One region of the Arthrobacter sp. E44 genome, then DNA from elsewhere that is predicted to be linked to it. Evidence: predicted binding sites of a transcription regulator. Region 1 holds the regulator's gene; each other region holds the start of a gene.
The links. Region 1 encodes Rex, which represses fermentation and respiration genes when NADH is low (regulators of the CRP and FNR family bind a similar motif). Its sites were predicted from a motif close to CTTGTGAANNNNTTCACAAG; they were not measured.

Region 1 (5,188 bases):
AGGCGGTACCCTGTTAAGGAACGTTTTACGTCATTGTAAGAATCTGTCAGTTGTTCAGTTCGTAGCTATGTCCGCGGACATTCTCCATCAGACAGGTACTGCATCTAGTTTGTAAGGAACTTTCGTGGGTTCAGTTATTAAGAAGCGTCGCAAGCGTATGGCCAAGAAGAAGCACCGCAAGTTGCTTCGCAAGACCCGTCACCAGCGCCGCAACAAGAAGTAGAAATACTTCCAACAGCGTGCAAATGCCCGTCGCCTTCCGAGGCGGCGGGCATTTTGTTTGTTACCGGGCTACGCCCGCGGGCCGCGCATCCGGGCGAAGCCCTTCCAAAGGCCGTAAATCGCACCGCCAAAAGTGGCTGCCTTGAGGCCGAACGTGGCAGCGCGGCGGCCGGCGCGGAAGTCGTAGACCGGCCAGTTCCGGTCCCGCGCGTGGCGGCGCAGCTTGGCGTCCGGGTTGATGGCCACGGGGTGCCCCACCAGCGACAGCAGCGGGACGTCGTTGAAGGAGTCGCTGTAGGCCCAGCAGCGCTTGAGGTCCAGGCCCTCCTCGTCGGCGATGGCCTGGACGGCTACGGCCTTCGCCGAGCCGTGCAGGATGTCTCCCACCAGGCGGCCGGTGTACATGCCGTCCGACACTTCGCCCACCGTCCCCAGGGCTCCGGTCAGTCCCAGGCGGGTGGAGATCACGGTGGCCACCTCAATGGGCGTGGCCGTTACCAGCCAGACGCGGCGGCCCACCCTGAGGTGCTGCTCCGCCAGTGCCTTGGCGCCCGGCCAGATCCGCGAGGCGATCATCTCGTCGTAGACTTCTTCACCCAGGGCCTTGATGTCGTCAACGGTGATCCCGGCGGCCAGCGTCAGGGCCGAATCCCGCACGGCATGGACGTCATCGATGTTCTCCCCGCGGGCCACGAACTTGAACTGCTTCCATGCGAAGCCGGCGGCCTGGGCCAGGGTAAAGGCTCCGCGCTGGTGCATCTTGCGTGCCACATGGAAGAGGCTGGCCCCGCGCATCAAGGTGTTGTCCACGTCGAAAAACGCCGCTTCGCCCGGCTGCGGCTCGGCAACCGGGCGCGTGACTACGGCGACGTATTTCTCCTCGGGCATGGTGTTGAGTCTAGTCAATCCGCTGGCCTGCCGCCGTCGGCGTCACCGGCAGCACGCGAACGGCGATACCGTTAAGCCATGGCTACACCCCGCGTCGTCCTGGTCACCAAAGCTGACTGCCACCTTTGCGAAGACGCGCGCGACGCCGTCAGCCGGGTCACTGCCTCATTGGGCCTTACCTGGAGCGAAGAGTTGGTGGACAACCAGCCCGAGCTGCGGGAGCGCTACGCCGAGGAAATCCCGGTGGTGCTGGTGGACGGCGTACAGCGCGACTTCTGGAAAATCGACGAAACCCGGCTGGAACGCGTGCTGCAGCGCGCCATGGCCCAGTAAGGGGAGTGCCGGTGACCTCCCTGGATTCCACGCCGCAGCCGCTTCCCGACCTTCCAGCTGCGACGGGCACGCCGCCCAAGCAGATACCGCCCGCAGCCGTAGCCCGGCTGACCCTCTACCTCCGCGCCCTGAACACCCTGCTGGCTGAGGGCGTGGAGCGCGTCTCCTCCGAATCGCTGGCTGAAGCCTCAGGGGTCAGTTCCTCAACCCTGCGCAAGGACCTGTCCTATGTGGGATCGTACGGAACCAGGGGTGTTGGCTACGAGGTGCAGTACCTCAGCCGTCATATCGCGGCAGCGCTTGGACTGACGCACGACTGGAAAGTGGCTATCGTCGGTGCCGGCAACCTCGGCAAGGCGCTGGCGCGGTACGGCGGCTTCGAGTCCCGCGGGTTCGACGTCGTGGCCATTTTCGACGCCGACCAGATGGTGGTGGGCAGCGAGGTGGGATGGCTGCGGGTCAGCGACGTCGCGGACCTCGAAACAGTCCTGCACCGCACCGGGGCCAACATGGTGGTGCTGGCGCTGCCGGCCGCCGTGGCCCAGGACGTCTGCGACCGGGTGGTGGCGGCGGGCGTCCACAGCGTCCTGAGCTTCGCCCCGGTGATGCTGCAGGTTCCCGACGGCGTCAACCTCCGCAAGGTGGACATGGCCACCGAACTCCAGATCCTGGCCTACCACGCGCAGCGGGCCCAGACACCCGGACAGACAGCCTAGCGCTGGCTTAACGCAGGCGGCCCGGGACGCATTGCTGCGTCCCGGGCCGCCTGTTTGCCAGCAGACGTGCTGGGTTACCGCCCGTAAGGGTTGCCGAACCCACCCGAGTACGGGTTGGCGAAAGGCTGCTGCTTCCGGAAGTACGGGGCAGCTGCAGGCAGGTAAAGCAGCACAATGGCCACGATGCCCAGGACAGTTCCAAGCGTTCCGAGGGAGGGAACCCCAAACAGGCCGAAAATGGACAGCGCTGCAAAGACCGTCCCCAGGATGCGGGCCCAGTTCTTGCCCTTGCGGATGAAGAAGGCCACCAGCAGGTAGAGCGCGGCGCCGATGATGGCAAAGACCACCAGCGTGCCGGCGATGACGCTCTTGATGCTGTCGTAGCTGATGTCTGTTCCGCTCGACTGCATCTGCTGTTCAAAGAGCTGCCGGAACTGGGGGTCGTCCAGCTGGGTGAGCCCGAGGAGCATGCCGATGACGAAAATGGCGGCCGACGCAATCAGCAGCCAGAAGGAGATGTTCACAAGCTGGGGGACGCCGTTGCTTCCGGCGGGCTGCGGCTGCTCCGAGGGGTACTGGGCGTAAGGGGACTGTCCATACGGCGACTGGCCGAACTGGGACTGGCCGTAGCCGGGAGCCTGCGACCCATACTGCGGTGCATTCTGGCCGTACTGGGGTGCATTTTGGCCGTACTGCGGTGCTGCCGGCGGCTGCGAGCCGTACTGCGGAGCGTTTTGGCCGTACTGCGGAGCGTTCTGGCCGTAGCGCGGCTGGGCTCCGGACTGGTCGTTGCCGGATTGTCCGGGGCTGGTGCGCGGGTCTTCGGACCCGGGAGGCGGGACGGGAGGAGTACTCATGGGCGTTCCTTCTGCAGGGTCGGGATCCAGTTAGGCTGCCGGGAATCGGTCCTCAGCCTTCCCCCCAGCATGGCTTAAGTCCACCGTACCCCCGGCGGGCGGCGTTGTGGATCATTCGGGAGGTGTTGATGCACCGCGTTTGCAGGTTAAACACGGCACCCCGGCCGTGCCGTGCAGGCGGGCCGGGGTGCCGTGAAGGGGAATTAGGCTGCGGGAGCGATGAAGGCGAGTTCCAGGTTGATGGCAACCTTGTCGCTGACCAGCACGCCGCCGGTTTCCAGGACGGCGTTCCAGGTCAGGCCGAAGTCCTTGCGGCTGATGGTGGTCTCGGCGGAGACGCCGGCGCGGGTGTTGCCGAACGGGTCCACGGCCACGCCGTTGAACTCGGTTTCCAGGGTCACCGGACGGGTAACACCCTTGATGGTCAGGTCGCCGGTGAGTTCGTAGCTGTTGCCCTTGGCCACGAGGCCGTTGGAGACGAAGGAGATCTCGGGGAACTTCTCCACGTCGAAGAAATCCCCGCCCTTGACGTGGCCGTCGCGGTTGGCGTCGCCGGAGTCAAAGCTGGCGGTCTTGATGGTGGCGTTGATCTTGGAATCGACCACGTCCTCGGCCAGGTCCAGGGTGGCGGCGGCTTCGGTGAACTGCCCACGTACCTTGCTGATGCCGGCGTGGCGGACGGTGAAGCCAATCTCGCTGTGGGAGTTGTCCAGGGTCCAGGTGCCGGTGGTGACGTCTGCGGGAAGTGCCATGATGTTGCTCCTTGTATAGCTGTGTCTGTGGTGATCCTGCTGTTGAAGCTTCATAAGTTGAAGTCTCAACTAACTTGCTGCATTCAGTATAAACATGCATTTGCATGTTTTGTTCCCGGGTCCGGAACATTTCTCCAAAAACTTCAGTTCTACTGAACGTAGAAGATTTCGGATCGCGCGCCATCTTTGAGAAACTGGTAAACATGCCCCAAGCCACTGTCCATCTGCTCCGCCACGGCGAGGTCCATAATCCCGACGGCGTTCTCTACGGGCGGCTCCCGGATTTCCACCTTTCCGAGTTGGGGCAGGAGATGGCCCGCATGCTTGCGGAGTACTTCCGGCAGCGCGCCGAGCACGGAGCCCGCATCACCTACCTCGCCGCCTCTCCGCTCGAGCGTGCGCAGGAAACTGCACGGCCGACGTCGGAAGCCCTGCAGCTGCAGATCCACACAGACGAGCGGATCATCGAAGCGGAAAACTACTTCGAGGGCATGAAAGTCACCAAAGGTGAACTGCGCCGGCCACGGCACTGGCCGCACCTGGTCAACCCGCTGCGCCCGTCCTGGGGTGAGCCGTACAAGCAGCAGGCGGCGCGGGTGGCAGCGGCTGCGCAGGACGCGCGCCGGAAGGCGATTGAACTTGCGGCCGGCGATTTTGGCGCAGAAGGCCCTGAGGCCATCCTGGTCAGCCACCAGCTGCCCATCTGGGCCACCCGGCTGAGCGCGGAAGGGCGGCCTTTGTGGCACGATCCCCGCAAGCGCGAGTGCACCCTGACTTCCGTTACGTCCCTGGTCTTCGACGACGCCGGCTCGCTGTTGCGGGTTGAGTACAGCGAACCCGCAGCATCCCTTCTTCCCGGTGCCGCCAGCACCCCTGGAGCCTAGTAGTGAGCAACAGCAACCTTCCCTCGCGCCGCAGCCTGCTCGCTGCCGGCGGCGTGGCGCTGACCGCGCTGACCCTTGGCCTGTCCGGCTGTGCCCAGGAGGATGCTTTGGCCAAGCAGGCCAAGGCGGGGGACAACAAGAACTACGTTGCCGGTGACGGCTCCGTGACCGAATTCGCCGCTGCGGACCGCAAGGAAGCCGTGCAGATCCAGGGTGCCCTCTTCAACGGCACCGCCGTCACGCCTGCCGACTTCCAGGGCAAGGTGAGCGTCCTGAACTTCTGGTTCGCAGCCTGCGCCCCCTGCCGCGTGGAAGCGCCGCTCCTTGAAGCCCTGCACCAGGAGTTCAAGGACCAGGGCGTCCAGTTCTTCGGCGTCAACCTCCGGGATGAGAAGCCAACGGCGGAGGCGTTCGAAAAGACCTTCCACCTGACCTACCCCAGCTTCGACGACAAGGACGGCGCCGTCCTGCTGTCCGTGTCCGGCCTGGTGCCGCCCGGAGCCGTGCCCACCACCCTGGTCCTGGACAAGCAGGGG
Region 2 (5,188 bases), on a different contig from region 1:
GCTGCCGCCAGCGGGCTGGCGCCCTTGGCAAGCTCGGCCGTGACGGCGGCGGCCAGCGAGCAACCGGCGCCGGACACGGCCACCTCGCCCACCTTCGGCGCGCTGAGGACTTCGAGGGTTTCGCCGTCGTAGAACACGTCCACGGCGTCCGGGCCTTCCAGCCGCACCCCGCCCTTGGCCAGCACGGCCGCTCCGCTGAGCTCGTGGATGCGGACGGCAGCGGCCTTGAGGGATTCAACGTCGGTGATCTCCAGGCCGGAGAGCGATTCCGCCTCGAAGTGGTTGGGCGTGACGAAGGTGGCAAGCGGCAGGATCTGCGCTTTCAGGGCCTGGTCCGTGTCCAGCGCGTGGCCGGGTTCCTGGCCCTTGCAGATCAGCACCGGGTCCAGGACAACATTGGCGAAGCTGTTCTCCTGCAGCGCATTGGCCACCGTGCTGATGGTGGCCGGGCTGCCCAGCATGCCGATCTTCACCGTGTCCAAAGCCGAAGGGGCGCCCGACGCCGGACCGTAGGCCGCCGTCGTCGCCTCCAGCTGGTCGGCAATCACCTGCTGGTCCACCGGCACGAAGCGGTGGTTCCAGCTGTCCTTCGGGTCGAAGGACACGATGCAGGTGAGGTTGGCGATGCCGAAGACACCCAGCTCCTGGAAGGTCTTCAGGTCAGCCTGGGCACCGGCGCCGCCGGTGGCCTCGGAGCCTGCGATGGTGAGGACGACGGCGGGGGCGTCCGCGGACAGCGTTGCGTCAGGGGATACGGAAGTCATGCCCCCATCCTGCCACCCGGCGTCGGACGCTATCCATGTAGGGGCGTACAGCGGCTGTGATAAGCGAGTGTTCAGCGGTCCAAGCGGTTCATTATTTGACCGTCAGGCTGTCCCCTTGGCGATCTGCAAGAGCGCCCTGCCCAGCTCCGGCTGGCTGTAGGCAAATCCGGCGTCAAGAAGTTTCTGCGGCTGGACCCAGCGGCTTTTCAGGACCAGTTCGGTCTCCGTGTAAATCAGGACGGCGCCCGCCCGGAGGAGCCAGGCAGGGGTGGGCAGCCCGAACCGTGCGCCATAGGCCCGGCGCACCAGGCGCATCATTTCCTGGTTGGTGACGACGTCCGGTGAGGCCACATTGACGGGCCCGGTGATGTCGGTCCGTGCGTGCAGGAAGAGGATGCTGCGGTACAGGTCCTCCACGTGGACCCAGCTGAACTTCTGCCGGCCGTCGCCCATATGCCCGCCCAGGCCCAGTCGCGCGAGGGTGGCGAACGGCCTCAGTGCACCGCCGCCGCGGCCCAGCACGATGGCGATCCGCAGCGGGATCTTCCGCGTCTTCGGGGTGTCCGCTGCGGTGAGGGCCGCTTCCCAGGCCCTTGCGACGTCCACGGAGAAGCCGGAACCAAGGTCGCCGTCGGCCTCGGACTGGGGACGGTCGCGGGCATCCCGGTAGATGGTGCCGGTGCTGGCATTCAGCCAGGTGGGCGGCGGGACCTGGCATTGCGAGAAGGCCCGCCCCAGTGCCCGGGTGGTGGCCACCCGCGAGTCCAGAATGATTTTCTTGTTCCGCTGGTTGTAGCGGCAAGAGACAGAGCGTCCGGCGAGGTTCACCACCAAGTCGGCGCCGTTGAGCACCCGGGCCATGCCGGCGTCGTCATCCCATGCGGCTGTGGAACCACCCGCTCCGTCGCGTCCTATGGTCCGCACCGTCCAGCCGTCCTCGCGGAAACGCCTGCAAAGATAGGTGCCAATGAAGCCGGAGGCGCCGGCCACTACGACTGTCTTTGCACTGTTCATCTCTTCCCCCAATGTTCGCTTCTGTCCTAGTCGCGGATGCTGCGGCTCAGGTCGAGGACGTCGTCAAGCACCTTGCTGACACCCGGAATGCGGGCCAGTGAGAGGCCGCGGGCAATGAGCGGCGCTGCGCCGTCCACCAGCTTCCGGGTCCGCCGCTGGCCTTCCGAGGAGTCGTAGACCCAAAAGAGGGTGATCCCCATGTAGCAAAGCCACAGCAGTTCAGGCAGCTCGGCCCGCAGCTTCTTCGGTACGGCGGGGCTGGACCCGTCCACCGTGCGCCTGAAGATATCCAGCGCTGCCTCCCGCGCGGGCGTTGAGTCCGCCGAGAAGGGATTCACCGGCGATGTGGGCCGGATAGCGGTGGCCACGAAATCCGCGCCGAAAGCATGGTAGGGCGCCATGACGTCCAGGCCCGCGTGCAGAGTGGTTTTCAGGCGGTCCGCGAACCCGGCGGCGGCGTCCAGCAATTCGGCTGCCCGCGCGGCGTGTTCGGCCTGCACTTGGAGGTACAACTCGTGGACCAGATCATCCTTGGACGAGAAGTAGTAGTAGGCATTGCCAACGGAAACGCCGGCCTCTGCAGCGATGGCCCGCATGGTGGTCTTCTCGAAGCCGATCTCGCGGAACATGCGCAGTGCGGTGTCCGCCACCCGCTGCCTGGTGTGTTCGCCCTTGGCTGCCACCGGCGCCTCCAAATTCCTGAACGTGTTCAAAAATAGTGTGCCACAAGCAGTTGAACATGTTCAAACGCTCACGGGAATTGGTCTGCCTGCGCCAAGGAGCGATCCCGTCCAACGCGATGCGAGAATTACCCGAGTGCTAATACAACCGGCTGCCCACTGCTGGGCGCCGGCCAACCACTCCCGAACGGACACCGTCATGTCTTCTTCCCCCGGCCAAAGTGCCATGCCCGATGCCGCCCTCCCGCGGCCGGCCCACCAAGGTGCCAGCTTCGCCGCCATCGGTTCGCCCTACTTCGGGATCATGCTGGCGACCATGGCCGTGGTGTTGATCCTCTCCAACATAGGAGCATCCAAGGGCGTCGCCTTCGGCCCCATTGTCACCGACGGCGGCTTTTTCCTCTTCCCCCTCGCATACATCCTGGGCGACGTCATCAGTGAGGTCTATGGCTTCAAGGTGGCCCGCAAGGCCATTCTCACGACCTTTGCGATGTCCGTCTTCGCCTCGCTCTGCTACTGGGTGGTAATTGCGCTGCCCGGCTTCGACGACGAGTACGGAGCCGCGAAGCAGTCCGCCTTGGAAGGCGCCCTGGGCCCTGTGCCGCAGATCGTCCTCGCCTCGCTGCTCGCCTTCCTGGCCGGGCAGACCATTAACTCCTGGATCCTGGTGCGCATGAAGGCACGCACCGGTGAGAAGTCCCTGTGGGCCAGGCTCATGGGCTCCTCCGGCGCTGGGGAATTCGTGGACACGCTGATCTTCTGCAGCATCGCCGCGTCCGTCATCGGCATCACTGACTTCGGCAGCTTCGTGAATTACGTGCTTGTGGGGTTCGTCTACAAGACTTTGGTTGAGTTCCTTTTCGTCCCCGTCACCTCGCTGGCCATCAACTGGGTCAAGAGGCGTGAACCCAGTTACGGCCTCGCAACCCCGCCCGCGGCAGCGGTGACGAACGCCGCGTAGCTGCCGCCCGGCGTCGTGCGTTCCGGCTGTCTGGTTCCGGCACGCCGGAACGGTGCGGGATCGCCGGAAGGAACCGGCGACCTGGTCCCGTTCCGGCGATTTGGCCCTGGGGCGGCCGGGCTACCGTTGGAGTGCGGCTAGGACACGGGCTTTGAACTCCTGTTCGCGGAAGAGGTCGGCCCATTTCACGCGCAGGAAGGTCCAGCCGTTCTCGGTGAGTGCATTCTCCCGCTGCCGTTCCTGGAACAGCACCTCGGGCGTCGGCTTGTAATCGAAGTACTTGGTTTTCCCGTCGAATTCGAGGGCCACCTTCTTTTCCTTCCAGGCGAAATCCAGGCGGTACTGGCCTGCCCCCGTGGCTACGGGGACTTGGGGCTCCGGCAGCGGAAGCTTCAGCCGTGTCAGGAGTTCGCGGGTGAGCGTCTCACCGGCTGACTCCGACCGTGGTTCTGCGTGGGTGAGTGCGAGCCGGAGGGTACGGATCCCGCGGCGTCCCTGCAGGCCGTCAGCCATGCTTTCCATCAGCGCTTTGTCTGCACCGAGCCGGAGGGCGTGGTCCATCAGCACGAGCGCCTGGCGGTAGGTCAGCATCATGGCGCAATCCACTGCCGTCCGCTCAAGCGAGGTCACCCGGAGGCCGCCGCGAATCACCACCTCCGCCTCGGTCCAGGGCCGGGTATGGCCGCAGACATCCTTACCGAGCCGCTCGCTTGAGGGGTTTCCTGGCAGTAGAAGGTGGATCAGGTTATCGACATCCCATAGATACAAACCGTGCAGCCGGGCCGCCGATGTGTGGCTGTACACATAGCCGCCCCGTGAGGTGGTCAGCGTCCCATGGGCATGGGCGTGAATCAACTGCCTGCTGCGAACAGGCCGCGACTGCTTATCCCAGAGCTCGGCGCGGATGTAGCAGCCGTGGCGAAGGCGGACAAGCTTCCGGTTGAGCACCAGGGTCTTGATGGCCCGTCCGTTGAGGCCCTCCTCGTGCAGTTGCCCCGTTCGCCACAGGTTGCCGGTGCTCGGAAGTGCAGGGAGGCGGACTGGCTGTGGTGTCATCCCCACAGGATCCTGCCGCTGCGGCACCGCCGGAAGGCGCCGCCGTCGTTATGTGTAAAACGTCCTGCGGCGCGGGCTCGCCGGAACCCATCGAACTCGCCGCAACGTTCCGGCGATCCGGCAGCTTTCCGGCGAGTTCGACGGCGGGCGCCGGCTTAGCCCTTCAGCGCACCGTCCAGCAGCGCCCGCAGTTCCGTGAAGTGCCGCTCGGTGGCCTCGGGGTGGAACGCGGAGGTGTCCGCCATGGTGTAGCCATGCGGAGCGCCCTCGTAGATGTCATTGGACGCCTCAAGACCCGCGTTCTTGAGCGTTTCACCCAGCTGCGCGACGGCCTCCGGGGCCATGCTCCGGTCGTGGTCCGCATGGCCGAAGACGAACCGGGCCCTTGCGTCCTTGAGCCCCAGGTGCGGGCTGTCCGGCTCGTCGGTGACAAGGCCGCCCGCGTGGAAGCCGCCGCAGGCTGCCACCTCGCCGGGGTGGGAGGTGGCGGTGCGGACGGCGAGCCGGGCCCCCATGCAGTAGCCGGTGGCCCCGATGGGGCCGGGTGCAACGCCGTCGAGCTCCCGGAGCGCGGAAACCCAGGCGTCGATGTCCGGCAGCGCCTTGTCCGAGGTCAGCCGGCCCACCCTGGGGAAGGCGGCCTTGCCGGCTGCCTCCCGGCCTTCCTGGCTGGTCATGTCCCCGGCGGGGGCCAGCTCCCCAGCCGTTCCTTC
Region 3 (5,188 bases), on a different contig from region 1:
AAGTGGCAGGGCTCGTTTTCGAAGAGGATTTCCCCCTCGAAGGTGTTGTGTGGATAGACGCCGGACAACACTTTCATGAGCGTTGACTTGCCGGCTCCGTTTTCCCCGCAGATGGCGTGGACCTCGCCACGGTTCACATCGAGGGTGACGTCCTGCAGCGCTTTCACGCCGGGGAACGTCTTGGTGATTCCTCGCATTTGAAGAATGGGTGTGTTCATCGTCAATTCCCACTGACTGTTCGGAGCTTGCCTTCCTGCTGCTGCAGGAGGCTGCGGGTGGGGCTGTGGCCCGGGACGGATACCCAGGCCACAGCCCCCTGACGCTGACTACTTGACGTCGGCGTCGGTGTAGTAACCCGAGTCGATCAGTTCCTTCTTGTAGTTGTCCTTGGTGATGATCACGGACTTCAGCAGGAACGCCGGGACAACCTTGACCTTGTTGTTGTAGGTCTTGGTGTCGTTGGTTTCCGGCTCCTGGCCCTTGAGGACCGAATCGACCATCTTGACGGCCTGCGCGCCGAGCTGGCGGGTGTCCTTGAAGATGGTGGAGTACTGCTCGCCGGCGATGATGGACTTGACGGAACCCTTTTCGGCGTCCTGGCCGGTGACCACGGGCAGGCTGCCCTTGGCGTAGCCGCCGGTGCTGGTGAGGGCGGAGAGGATGCCGATGGACAGGCCGTCGTACGGGGAGAGGACGCCGTTCAGCTTGGTGCCCGAGCTGTAGGCGGAGGTGATGATGTCCTCCATGCGCTTCTGCGCCACCGGTGCCTGCCAGCGAAGGATCGCGGCCTGCTCAAACTTGGTCTGGCCACTGGGGACCTTCAGGGTGCCGGCGTCCATGTACGGCTTCAGGGTGTCCATGGCGCCGCTCCAGAAGAAGTTGGCGTTGTTATCGTCGGGGCTGCCGGCGAAAAGCTCGATGTTGAACGGCCCCTTGCCGTCAACCTTCTTGCCGCTGGCGTCCAGGAGGCCCAGGCCCGTCAGCAGTGAGGTGGCCTGCTGCACACCCACGGTGTAGTTGTCGAACGTGGTGTAGTAGTCCACGTTCGGGGTGCCGTTGATCAGGCGGTCGTACGCGATGACCTTGACGTTCTGGTCCTTGGCCTTGGCCAGGACGTCGGTCAGGGTGGTGCCGTCAATCGCGGCGATGATCAGGGCCTTGGCGCCCTTGGTCAGCATGTTTTCGATCTGCGACACCTGCGTGGGGATGTCGTCATTGGCGAACTGAAGGTCTGTCTTGTAGCCGAGGTCCTTCAGCGACTTCTCGACGTTGGCGCCATCGGCAATCCACCGTTCGGAGGTCTGGGTGGGCATCGAGATCCCGACCAGTGAATCGCCGGGCTTGGCGGCACCGCCGGATTCGGTGGCGGCTCCGCCCCGGGAGCCACAGCCGGTGGCGCCCACCGTCAGGGCGAGGACAAGGGCCACCGCGCCCATGAGTTTTTTGATTCTCACCATTTTCTCCTTCCGCGGCAGCATTGCCGCGAAGTGTTGTTGGACAGGCAGCACCGACGCTTCCTGGTCCTGGTCACATTGTTGATGTGTCGGTTCAATATAGACCGCTTTGTGAACGCTAACAAGAGCAAGCCATCGAAATTTCGCAACTTTTTCGGTTCCATTGACTTCTTTCTTGTTAGCGTTCACACTTGCTGCAGCACCTAGCTTGACCCCGACCCCTACAAACCCGGTAATGAGGCCTCCCGCCTCCCGGACGGAGGCCACCCATGCCAGAAACGTTGTTCACTTCCAGCTCCGACTCCCGCCAAGACCACTACGTCATCGGGGTGGACTACGGCACCCTTTCGGGCCGTGCCGTGGTGGTGCGGGTCCGCGACGGCAGGGAACTCGGCAGCGCCGTCCACGAGTACCCGCACGCGGTGGTCACCGATTCACTGCCCGAAGACACGGCGGGCGCCGAATCCGGCGGACGTCCCGCAAGGCTTCCCGGTGAATGGGCACTTCAGGTGCCCAATGACTACCGGGAAGTCCTGCGCAAGGCGGTCCCCGCCGCAGTGGCGGACGCGGGGATCGACCCTGCCGCCGTCGTCGGCATCGCCACAGACTTCACCGCGTGCACCATGGTGCCGGTCAAGGCTGACGGCACCCCCCTGAACGAACTGCCCGGCTTCGCCAACCGGCCGCACGCCTATGTGAAGCTCTGGCGCCACCACGCAGCGCAGGGGCAGGCTGACCGGATCAACCGGCTCGCTGCCGACCGGGGCGAGGACTGGCTTCCACGCTACGGGGGACTGATCTCCTCCGAATGGGAGTTCGCCAAGGGCCTGCAGCTGCTGGAAGAGGACCCGGAAGCCTACGCCGCCATGGACCACTGGGTGGAGGCGGCCGACTGGATCGTATGGCAGCTGTGCAGCCGGTACGTCCGCAATGCCTGCACTGCCGGCTACAAGGGCATCTACCAGGATGGCCGGTATCCGTCCGAGGACTTCCTGGCGGCCCTGAACCCGGACTTCAAGGACTTTGTCAGCTCCAAGCTGGAGCACACCATCGGTCGGCTGGGGGATGCCGCGGGCACCCTTACCGCCGAGGCTGCTGCCTGGACCGGACTGCCGGAGGGCATCGCCGTGGCCGTGGGAAACGTTGACGCGCACGTCACGGCCCCGGCTGCCAAGGCCGTGGACTCCGGCCAGCTGGTGGCCATCATGGGCACCTCCACCTGCCACGTCATGAACGGCACCGAACTCCGCGAAGTGCCCGGGATGTGCGGGGCAGTGGACGGCGGGATCGTGCCCGGCCTCTGGGGCTATGAGGCCGGCCAGTCCGGCGTGGGGGACATCTTTGGCTGGTTCACCAAGTACGGCGTCCCGCCCGAATACCACCAGGCTGCCAAGGATGCGGGCCTGGGCATCCACGAGTACCTCACCGAACTCGCCTCGCGGCAGGCCATCGGGGAGCACGGCCTGATCGCCCTCGACTGGCACTCGGGCAACCGTTCGGTCCTGGTGGATCATGAGCTCTCCGGGATCGTGGTGGGCCAGACGCTGGCTACCAGGCCGGAGGACACGTACCGGGCGCTGCTTGAAGCCACTGCTTTCGGGACCCGCACCATCGTGGACGCCTTCCGCGACGCCGGTGTCCCGGTCAAGGAATTCATCGTGGCCGGCGGCCTGCTCAAGAACAGACTCCTGATGCAGATCTACGCGGACGCCACCGGCCTGCAGCTGTCCACCATCGGCTCGGAGCAGGGACCTGCGCTGGGCTCGGCCATCCACGCTGCCGTGGCCGCGGGCGTGTATGCGGACATCCGCGAAGCCGCCGACGCCATGGGCGCCGAACCCGGGGAGGTGTACACCCCCATCCCGGAGAACGTCGCCGCGTACGACGAACTGTTCCAGGAGTACAGGACGCTGCACGACTACTTCGGCCGCGGCAGCAATGACGTCATGCACCGGCTCAAAGCCATCCAGCGCAAGGCGGCGCGGACTGGGCTGCCGGGGACTGGCAACCTGTCAGCTACCGCTGTGGAGGTGTCCGCATGACCGCCGGTACCGGTGTAACTTCGGCGATCCTGCAAACCATCGCCCGGATCCGGGAGGAAGTCTGCGCCCTGCACGCCGAGCTCACCAGGTATGAACTGGTGGTGTGGACCGCAGGCAACGTTTCGGCCCGTGTACCGGGAACAGACCTCATGGTCATCAAGCCCTCCGGCGTCTCCTACCAGGAGCTGACCCCGGAGCAGATGATTGTGACCGACCTGCACGGCACCCCGGTTCGGGGCACCAACGTCGGTGGTGGCGGGACCGTGGATTGGGGCAACCCGCCGCTGTCGCCGTCCTCGGACACGGCCGCCCATGCCTACGTGTACCGGCACATGCCCGACGTGGGCGGGGTGGTGCACACCCACTCCACCTACGCCACCGCCTGGTCCGCCAGGGGAGAAGCCATCCCGTGCGTGCTGACCATGATGGGTGACGAGTTCGGCGGTGAGATTCCGGTGGGACCGTTCGCGCTGATCGGCGATGACTCGATCGGCCAGGGGATCGTGGAGACGCTGAAGAACTCCAACTCGCCCGCGGTCCTGATGCAGAACCACGGCCCGTTCACCATCGGCAAGGATGCCCGGTCCGCCGTGAAGGCAGCCGTCATGTGCGAGGAAGTTGCGCGGACCGTGCATATTTCCCGGCAACTCGGTGAACCGCTGCCCATCAAGCAGGACCACATCGACTCCCTCTACGCCCGCTACCAGAACGTGTACGGCCAGTAGGCCAAGAACCGACTTTCCAGGAGAATCCATGAGCACCGCAGCAAACACCTCCCTCGACGGCTACGAGGTCTGGTTCCTCACCGGCAGCCAGCACCTCTACGGCGAGGAGGTCCTCAAGCAGGTAGCTGCCCAGTCACAGGAGATTGCCAACCAGCTCAACGCATCCTCCGCGGTGCCGGTGCGGATCGTGTGGAAGCCGGTCCTCACCGATTCGGACGCCATCCGCCGCACCGCGCTGGAAGCGAACTCGGACGATTCCGTGATCGGCGTGACTGCCTGGATGCACACCTTCAGCCCCGCCAAAATGTGGATCCAGGGCCTGGACCTGCTGCGCAAGCCCCTGCTGCACCTGCATACGCAGGCCAACCGCGACCTGCCCTGGGCGGACATCGACTTCGACTTCATGAACCTGAACCAGGCCGCGCATGGCGACCGCGAGTTCGGCTACATCCAGTCACGCCTGGGCATTGCCCGGAAGACGGTCGTCGGGCACGTCTCCAACCCCGAGGTCGCCCGCCAGGTCGGTTCCTGGCAGCGCGCCGCCGCCGGCTGGGCTGCCGTCCGGACCCTGCGGCTGACGCGCTTCGGGGACAACATGCGCAACGTGGCCGTCACCGAGGGCGACAAGACGGAGGCCGAGCTGCGGTTCGGCGTCGCGGTAAACACCTGGTCCGTGAACGAACTCGCCGACGCCGTGCACGGCGCTGCAGAGTCCGACGTCGACGCCCTGGTGGCGGAATACGAGGACCTTTATGACGTGGTGCCGGAGCTCCGCGCAGGCGCGGCCCGGCACGAATCGCTGCGGTACGGCGCCCGGATTGAACTGGGATTGCGCAGCTTCCTGGAGGGCAACGGGTCCGCGGCATTCACCACGTCCTTCGAGGACCTGGGTGCGCTCCGCCAGCTGCCCGGACTGGCGGTGCAGCGGCTCATGGCCGCCGGTTACGGCTTCGGCGCCGAAGGCGAC
Region 4 (5,188 bases), on a different contig from region 1:
ACGCCGGCTTCGCGCGCCACTGCCCGCATACTAACGCCCGAAATACCGTGCCGGGACAGCAGGTCCATTGCTGCGTCAAGGATACGCGATTGCCTGTCAGTCTGTTCGCCCGAGTTCACGGCACTGGTCCCCATCTGGCCAGACTATTGCCTAACACTGCACCTGCCTAACCATGGAGCGGCGTACTTGCCGGCCTGTCGATTGATGTTTGAAGCCTTCTTCTGCCGGGCAGGGTACTGGTACACCCGGGATTTATCAGTACAGCTTGGAGAAAGATGGAAAGCGCAAGCCTCGTTGCCCTCTTGTTTGCGGGCGCCATCCGCGCCGGCGGGAGCGCACTGCCACACGCCCCACAGGTCATCGCAGAAGCCCGGGTGGAAGCGGCGGGCGTGGTTGGCGTTCCGGAGCAGGACAGCAACTTTCCTGCACCGGCTGGCTTGGGCGGTTGAACCGGACCCGCGCTGACACGGAAGAATCCCCGCCCGGTTCTGTGGCACGCGCCCGTTCCCGCCTCACGGCTGGGCGTGGTCCGCGCGCTCCAGCAGGCGGGACACCCCGTAGCCGATGACCAGGCCCCAGAAGGCTGCATGGATGTTGAAGAGGTTCATGCCGGAGATGGCCACCACGAACGTTACCAGCGAGCCCAGGGTGAAGCTGGTGGCGAAGGCCGTGACGAAGGCCTGCTGGAGGGCCCGCAGCATCGCGATGCCGCCCAGCGCCAGCACAAACTCCTTGGGCGCGGCCAGCATCAGCCGGGTCAGAGTGGGAGCAAAAGCAGCGAACACCAGGGCCAGCAGGCCATACGCCACGGCGGCCGTGTATTGGCGCTCCCGCTTCCCGGACGAGGTCAACAGGGCGTTGGTGGGGCCTGTGACGCAGGCCGAAACGGCGCCGAAGCCGGCGTTCAGCACTTAAAAAGCGCCGGAGGCAATGGCGAAGGCATTCACGGGCGGCTGATGGCCGGCGGCACGGAGGACCGCGATGCCCTGGCCATTTTGAACGAACAGGACGGTGAGGGCCAGCGGAACCACCAGTTCGAGCTGGGCAGCCCACGTAAATTCAGGGGCAGTGAAAACCGGGGTGGCCACGAGCGGTCCGCCGGACGGAAGGTTGAACTGGCCGCTGGCCGCTACGGCGATGCAGCCCGCCACCAGTGTGCCCAGGACCGGCGGCAGGAACCTGCCAAGCATGGGAACTGCGGTAAGGACCAGGAACGCGGCCACCATCGGAGCAGCCACGGCCGGGTTGTCCTGGGTTGCGGCGACGATGTCTGTGCCGAACTTCAGGAACACCGCAGCCACCATGGCCATTACGAGCGGCATGGGCACCAGCGCCATGGCTTTGCGCACCACCCCGGTGGCGCCCAGGGCGAGGATCAGCACGCCGGAGGTGAAGAAGGCCCCGACGACTTCGGGGAAGGCCAGGTGCTGAAGGGACGGCCCCAGGAGCACCGTGCCAGGGATGGACCACGCGAAGCCCAAGGGCTGCCGGTAGATGAGCGACATCAGCAGGGTCGCCGCGCCGCCCGAGAAAAGGATGCCAAAAACCCAGGACGACAGTTGGCCCTGGGTCAGGCCGCCGGCCGTGCCGACGGCCAGGGTGACGGCGATGGGTCCGGACGCCGCGAAGATGAGCCCGATCGCCCCGTTGGAGACGTACGACAGGCCCAGGTCGCGAAGAACCCGGCGCGGACCCGCGGGCCGGACCCCCGGGCGCTCCAACAGGGGTTCCGGCGCCGGCGGGGCTGACCCGGCGGATGTGGCGGCCGGGTCGGGGCGGGTATGGCTCATCGGAACTCCTGGCTGGCGCGGAAAAACCGGAGGCGCTCCGAAGCATCAGCTCCGGAGCGCCTCCGTGCGGGGGTATCTCCCAGTTTGCGTGCTACTTCTTCTGGCCCTGCTTTGCCAGGACGTAGTCATAAACTACTTCCTCGCCCTTTCCGTCGGAACGGGGGCGGGGGTCCAGCATCAGTTCAGGCTTCACCGCCGAGGCGATGTCGTCCGCGTTGTGGGGGTCGCCGGGGAAGTACAGCTGCTGCGTGACCGGCTCGTAGCCCGGCGCGGACACCTTGATGTGGATGTGCGCCGGACGCCAGGCGTGCCAGCCCGCGGCGTTGATCAGCTGTCCGCAGGCGCCGTCCGTGGGGATCTGGTAGGGCGCCGGACGCATGGTGTTGATCTCGAACCGGCCGTCGTCCGAGGCCTTGACGGTGGCCCGGAAGAGCCACTCGGGCATGCCCGGGGCGTACTGGGAGTAGAAACCGGCGGCGTCCGCGTGCCAGATCTCCACCTGGGCACCCTGGATGGGGTTGCCGTCGGTGTCGGTGAACTGGCCGGTGAACCGGAGCGGGGTGCCCTCTTCGTCGTCGCGCATTTCCACGGTGGCAGGCGTCTGGAGTTCCGGGGAGTTGGGGACGTAGTAGGGGCCCTCGATGGTGCCCACGGTGCCGGGTCGGTCCTGGGAGTTCACGTCCTCAACGGTGTGTTCAAGCCAGACGTCGAGGAACAGCGGCCATTCACCGTCCGTGCCCACCTTGATCAGCCATGCTTTAAGGGCGTTGTATTCCTCATAGGTGACCTGGTGCTCCACGACGATGTCGTTGGCGGCCTTGATCAGTGCGCCGGCCAGCAGGCTCACCCGTTCCTTGGATACATCCACCCGGGAGAGCTTGCCTGACGCGGCGAAGCGTTCGGTTGCCTTGGAGCCTGCTTCGACGGCGGTGCCTTCGTTTTCCGTGCGGCTGTCCGTTGGGGTCTGGGTCATGACGATGTCCACCTTCTTCATTGAATGGGACAGGAAGGGCTCCTGCTCCCCACGCGGCCTGCTGGGCGGAACGTTCCACCTGCCCTGCTCGGCACCGCGTGATCTCGGTCTCAATCGTAGGGCCGCAGATAAGGACGCTACAAATATCAACTGGGCGTCTTTTGAGTCATTATCGGTACATAAAGACACCCTTGGTGGAACCTAGGTATTTGCCTGATGTGAGGCCAATCACGAGCGGTAAGAATTGCTGGATAACGTCCGCCGCCGAAGCCTCTTCCCGAGTGGACCTCCGCCCGTCCGTCCAGCAATCTCCAATGAAGGAGCACGCCATGACCGAGAACCTGATCCATGCCCGCGAGGTCCTTGCCGACGCCTTGATCGACGACCGCGAGAACGGCGTCATCCGGGCCAAGCGCGAGATCTTCACCGACCAGGAGATCTTCGAACTCGAGATGAAGCACATATTCGAAGGCAACTGGGTGTACCTCGCCCACGAGTCGCAGATCCCCAACGTGGGCGACTACTTCACCACCTACATCGGCCGTACCCCCGTGGTGATCACCCGGGACAAGGACGGGAAGCTGAACTGCCTGGTCAACGCCTGTTCGCACCGCGGCGCCATGCTGTGCCGCCGCAAGACGGACAACCGCACCACCTTCACCTGCCCGTTCCACGGCTGGACCTTCAAGAACTCCGGCGAGCTGCTCAAGGTCAAGGACTCCCGGAACGCCGGCTACCCTGAGACCTTCAACAAGGAAGGCTCGCACGACCTCACCAAGGTGGCCCACTTTGAGTCCTACCGCGGCTTCCTGTTCGGCTCCCTGAAGGCCGACGTGCTCCCGCTCGAGGAGCACCTGGGCGATGCCACCAAGGTCATCGATTCGATCGTTGACCAGTCGCCCGAAGGCCTGGAAGTGCTGCGCGGTTCCTCCACCTACACCTACGACGGCAACTGGAAGGTCCAGGCCGAGAACGGCGCGGACGGCTACCACGTCACCGCCGTGCACTGGAACTACGCAGCCACCACGGCCCGCCGCAGCGCCGGTGACTCCGCCAACAAGACCAAGGCCATGGACGCCGGCAAGTGGGGCAAAGTCAAGGGCGGGTTCTACTCCTACGACCACGGGCACCTGCTGCTGTGGCAGGAATGGACCAACCCCCAGGACCGCCCGTTGTGGGACCGCCGCGACGAGCTTGTGGCCAAGTACGGCGAGGAGATGGCGAACTTCATGATCAACATCTCGCGCAACCTCTGCCTGTACCCGAACGTCTACATCATGGACCAGTTCTCCTCCCAGATCCGCCACTTCCGGCCGATCTCCGCGGACCAGACAGAGGTGACCATCTATTGCATCGCCCCCAAAGGTGAGTCGCAGGAGAACCGCTCCAAGCGCATCCGCCAATACGAGGACTTCTTCAACGCCACGGGAATGGCCACCCCGGACGACCTGGAGGAATTCCGCTCCTGCAACAAGACCTACTGGGCCACCAGCGCCCCGTGGAATGACATGACCCGCGGCTCCACCCACGAGATCACCGGCCCGGACGAGCAGGCGCAGGCGCTGGGCATGACAAGGGTGATCGCCTCCGGCGTGCGCACCGAAGACGAGGGGCTCTACCCCATCCAGCACGGGTACTGGAAGGAAGTCATGGACCGGGCCCTGGCCGAGGAAGAGGAGCGTTCCGCCCTGGAATCCGTTCCCGTCACCGCCTGAGAGAGCCCACAGGAACCACAGAGAGCGCAGAACCCATGACCAACCTGACCCACACCACCCCGGTCCTCAAGACCGCGGAGGAGATCGCAACCCTCGAAACCGTCCGGGCGTTCCTCTACCGGGAAGCCCGCCTCCTGGATGACCGCCAGTTCGATGAATGGCTGGAGTGCTACCACCCGGACTCCGAATTCTGGATGCCGGCCTGGGACGTGGACGACCAGCTGACGCAGGATCCCCAGAACGAGATTTCCCTGATCTACTACGACAACCGCGGCGGCATCGAGGACCGGGTGTTCCGGATCAAGACCGACAGGTCATCAGCCACTTCCCTCCCGGAGCCGCGCACGGGCCACAACATCACCGACGTCGAAGTGTTGGCGAACGACGGCGGCAAGGTGGAGGTGCGCTTCAACTGGTTCACCCTCTACTTCCGCTACAACACGACGGACACCTACTTCGGCACCAGCTACTACACGCTGGACCTGTCCGGCCTGCAGCCGGTGATCCTGAAGAAGAAAGTGGTCCTGAAGAACGACTACATCCACCACGTGGTGGATGTCTACATGATCTGACCTGCCCGCAGCCGGCGCCGGGACATACGGGCGCTGCGCGGCAGCTTCCATCCCTGTGCCCGCCGGGCACGCCACAACTTTTTTACCCGGGACGCGACGACGCGCCCGGCCAGTCAGGAGGACCCCATGGGCCACAAA

Region 2: ACETK3_RS07565 (queuosine precursor transporter) is a predicted target of Rex. The motif match lies at 2,475-2,494, and genes of this name have one in related genera.
Region 3: araB (ribulokinase) is a predicted target of Rex. The motif match lies at 1,563-1,582, and genes of this name have one in related genera.
Region 4: benA (benzoate 1,2-dioxygenase large subunit) is a predicted target of Rex. The motif match lies at 2,979-2,998, and genes of this name have one in related genera.

What each region holds. Positions count from the first base shown of each region.
Region 1 covers NZ_JBHDJA010000002.1:182,576-187,763, reverse strand. Annotated here, with positions in the region: gene ACETK3_RS03030 (30S ribosomal protein bS22) at 125-223, shown strand; gene ACETK3_RS03025 (HAD family hydrolase) at 292-1,110, opposite strand; gene ACETK3_RS03020 (glutaredoxin family protein) at 1,189-1,443, shown strand; gene ACETK3_RS03015 (redox-sensing transcriptional repressor Rex) at 1,455-2,159, shown strand; gene ACETK3_RS03010 (Yip1 family protein) at 2,234-3,016, opposite strand; gene ACETK3_RS03005 (YceI family protein) at 3,220-3,768, opposite strand; gene ACETK3_RS03000 (histidine phosphatase family protein) at 3,972-4,652, shown strand; gene ACETK3_RS02995 (TlpA disulfide reductase family protein) at 4,655-5,188, shown strand, end outside.
Region 2 covers NZ_JBHDJA010000006.1:107,769-112,956, forward strand. Annotated here, with positions in the region: gene ACETK3_RS07550 (hydroxymethylpyrimidine/phosphomethylpyrimidine kinase) at 1-764, opposite strand, end outside; gene ACETK3_RS07555 (TIGR01777 family oxidoreductase) at 867-1,778, opposite strand; gene ACETK3_RS07560 (TetR/AcrR family transcriptional regulator) at 1,805-2,461, opposite strand; gene ACETK3_RS07565 (queuosine precursor transporter) at 2,685-3,419, shown strand; gene ACETK3_RS07570 (hypothetical protein) at 3,540-4,475, opposite strand; gene ACETK3_RS07575 (dienelactone hydrolase family protein) at 4,631-5,188, opposite strand, start outside.
Region 3 covers NZ_JBHDJA010000005.1:18,418-23,605, forward strand. Annotated here, with positions in the region: gene mmsA (multiple monosaccharide ABC transporter ATP-binding protein) at 1-218, opposite strand, end outside; gene chvE (multiple monosaccharide ABC transporter substrate-binding protein) at 327-1,457, opposite strand; gene araB (ribulokinase) at 1,724-3,496, shown strand; gene ACETK3_RS06160 (L-ribulose-5-phosphate 4-epimerase) at 3,493-4,221, shown strand; gene araA (L-arabinose isomerase) at 4,250-5,188, shown strand, end outside.
Region 4 covers NZ_JBHDJA010000007.1:5,670-10,857, forward strand. Annotated here, with positions in the region: gene ACETK3_RS07965 (TetR/AcrR family transcriptional regulator) at 1-134, opposite strand, end outside; gene ACETK3_RS07970 (hypothetical protein) at 276-449, shown strand; partial or broken gene ACETK3_RS07975 (benzoate/H(+) symporter BenE family transporter) at 513-1,790, opposite strand; gene catA (catechol 1,2-dioxygenase) at 1,882-2,763, opposite strand; gene benA (benzoate 1,2-dioxygenase large subunit) at 3,093-4,478, shown strand; gene benB (benzoate 1,2-dioxygenase small subunit) at 4,514-5,050, shown strand; gene benC (benzoate 1,2-dioxygenase electron transfer component BenC) at 5,177-5,188, shown strand, end outside.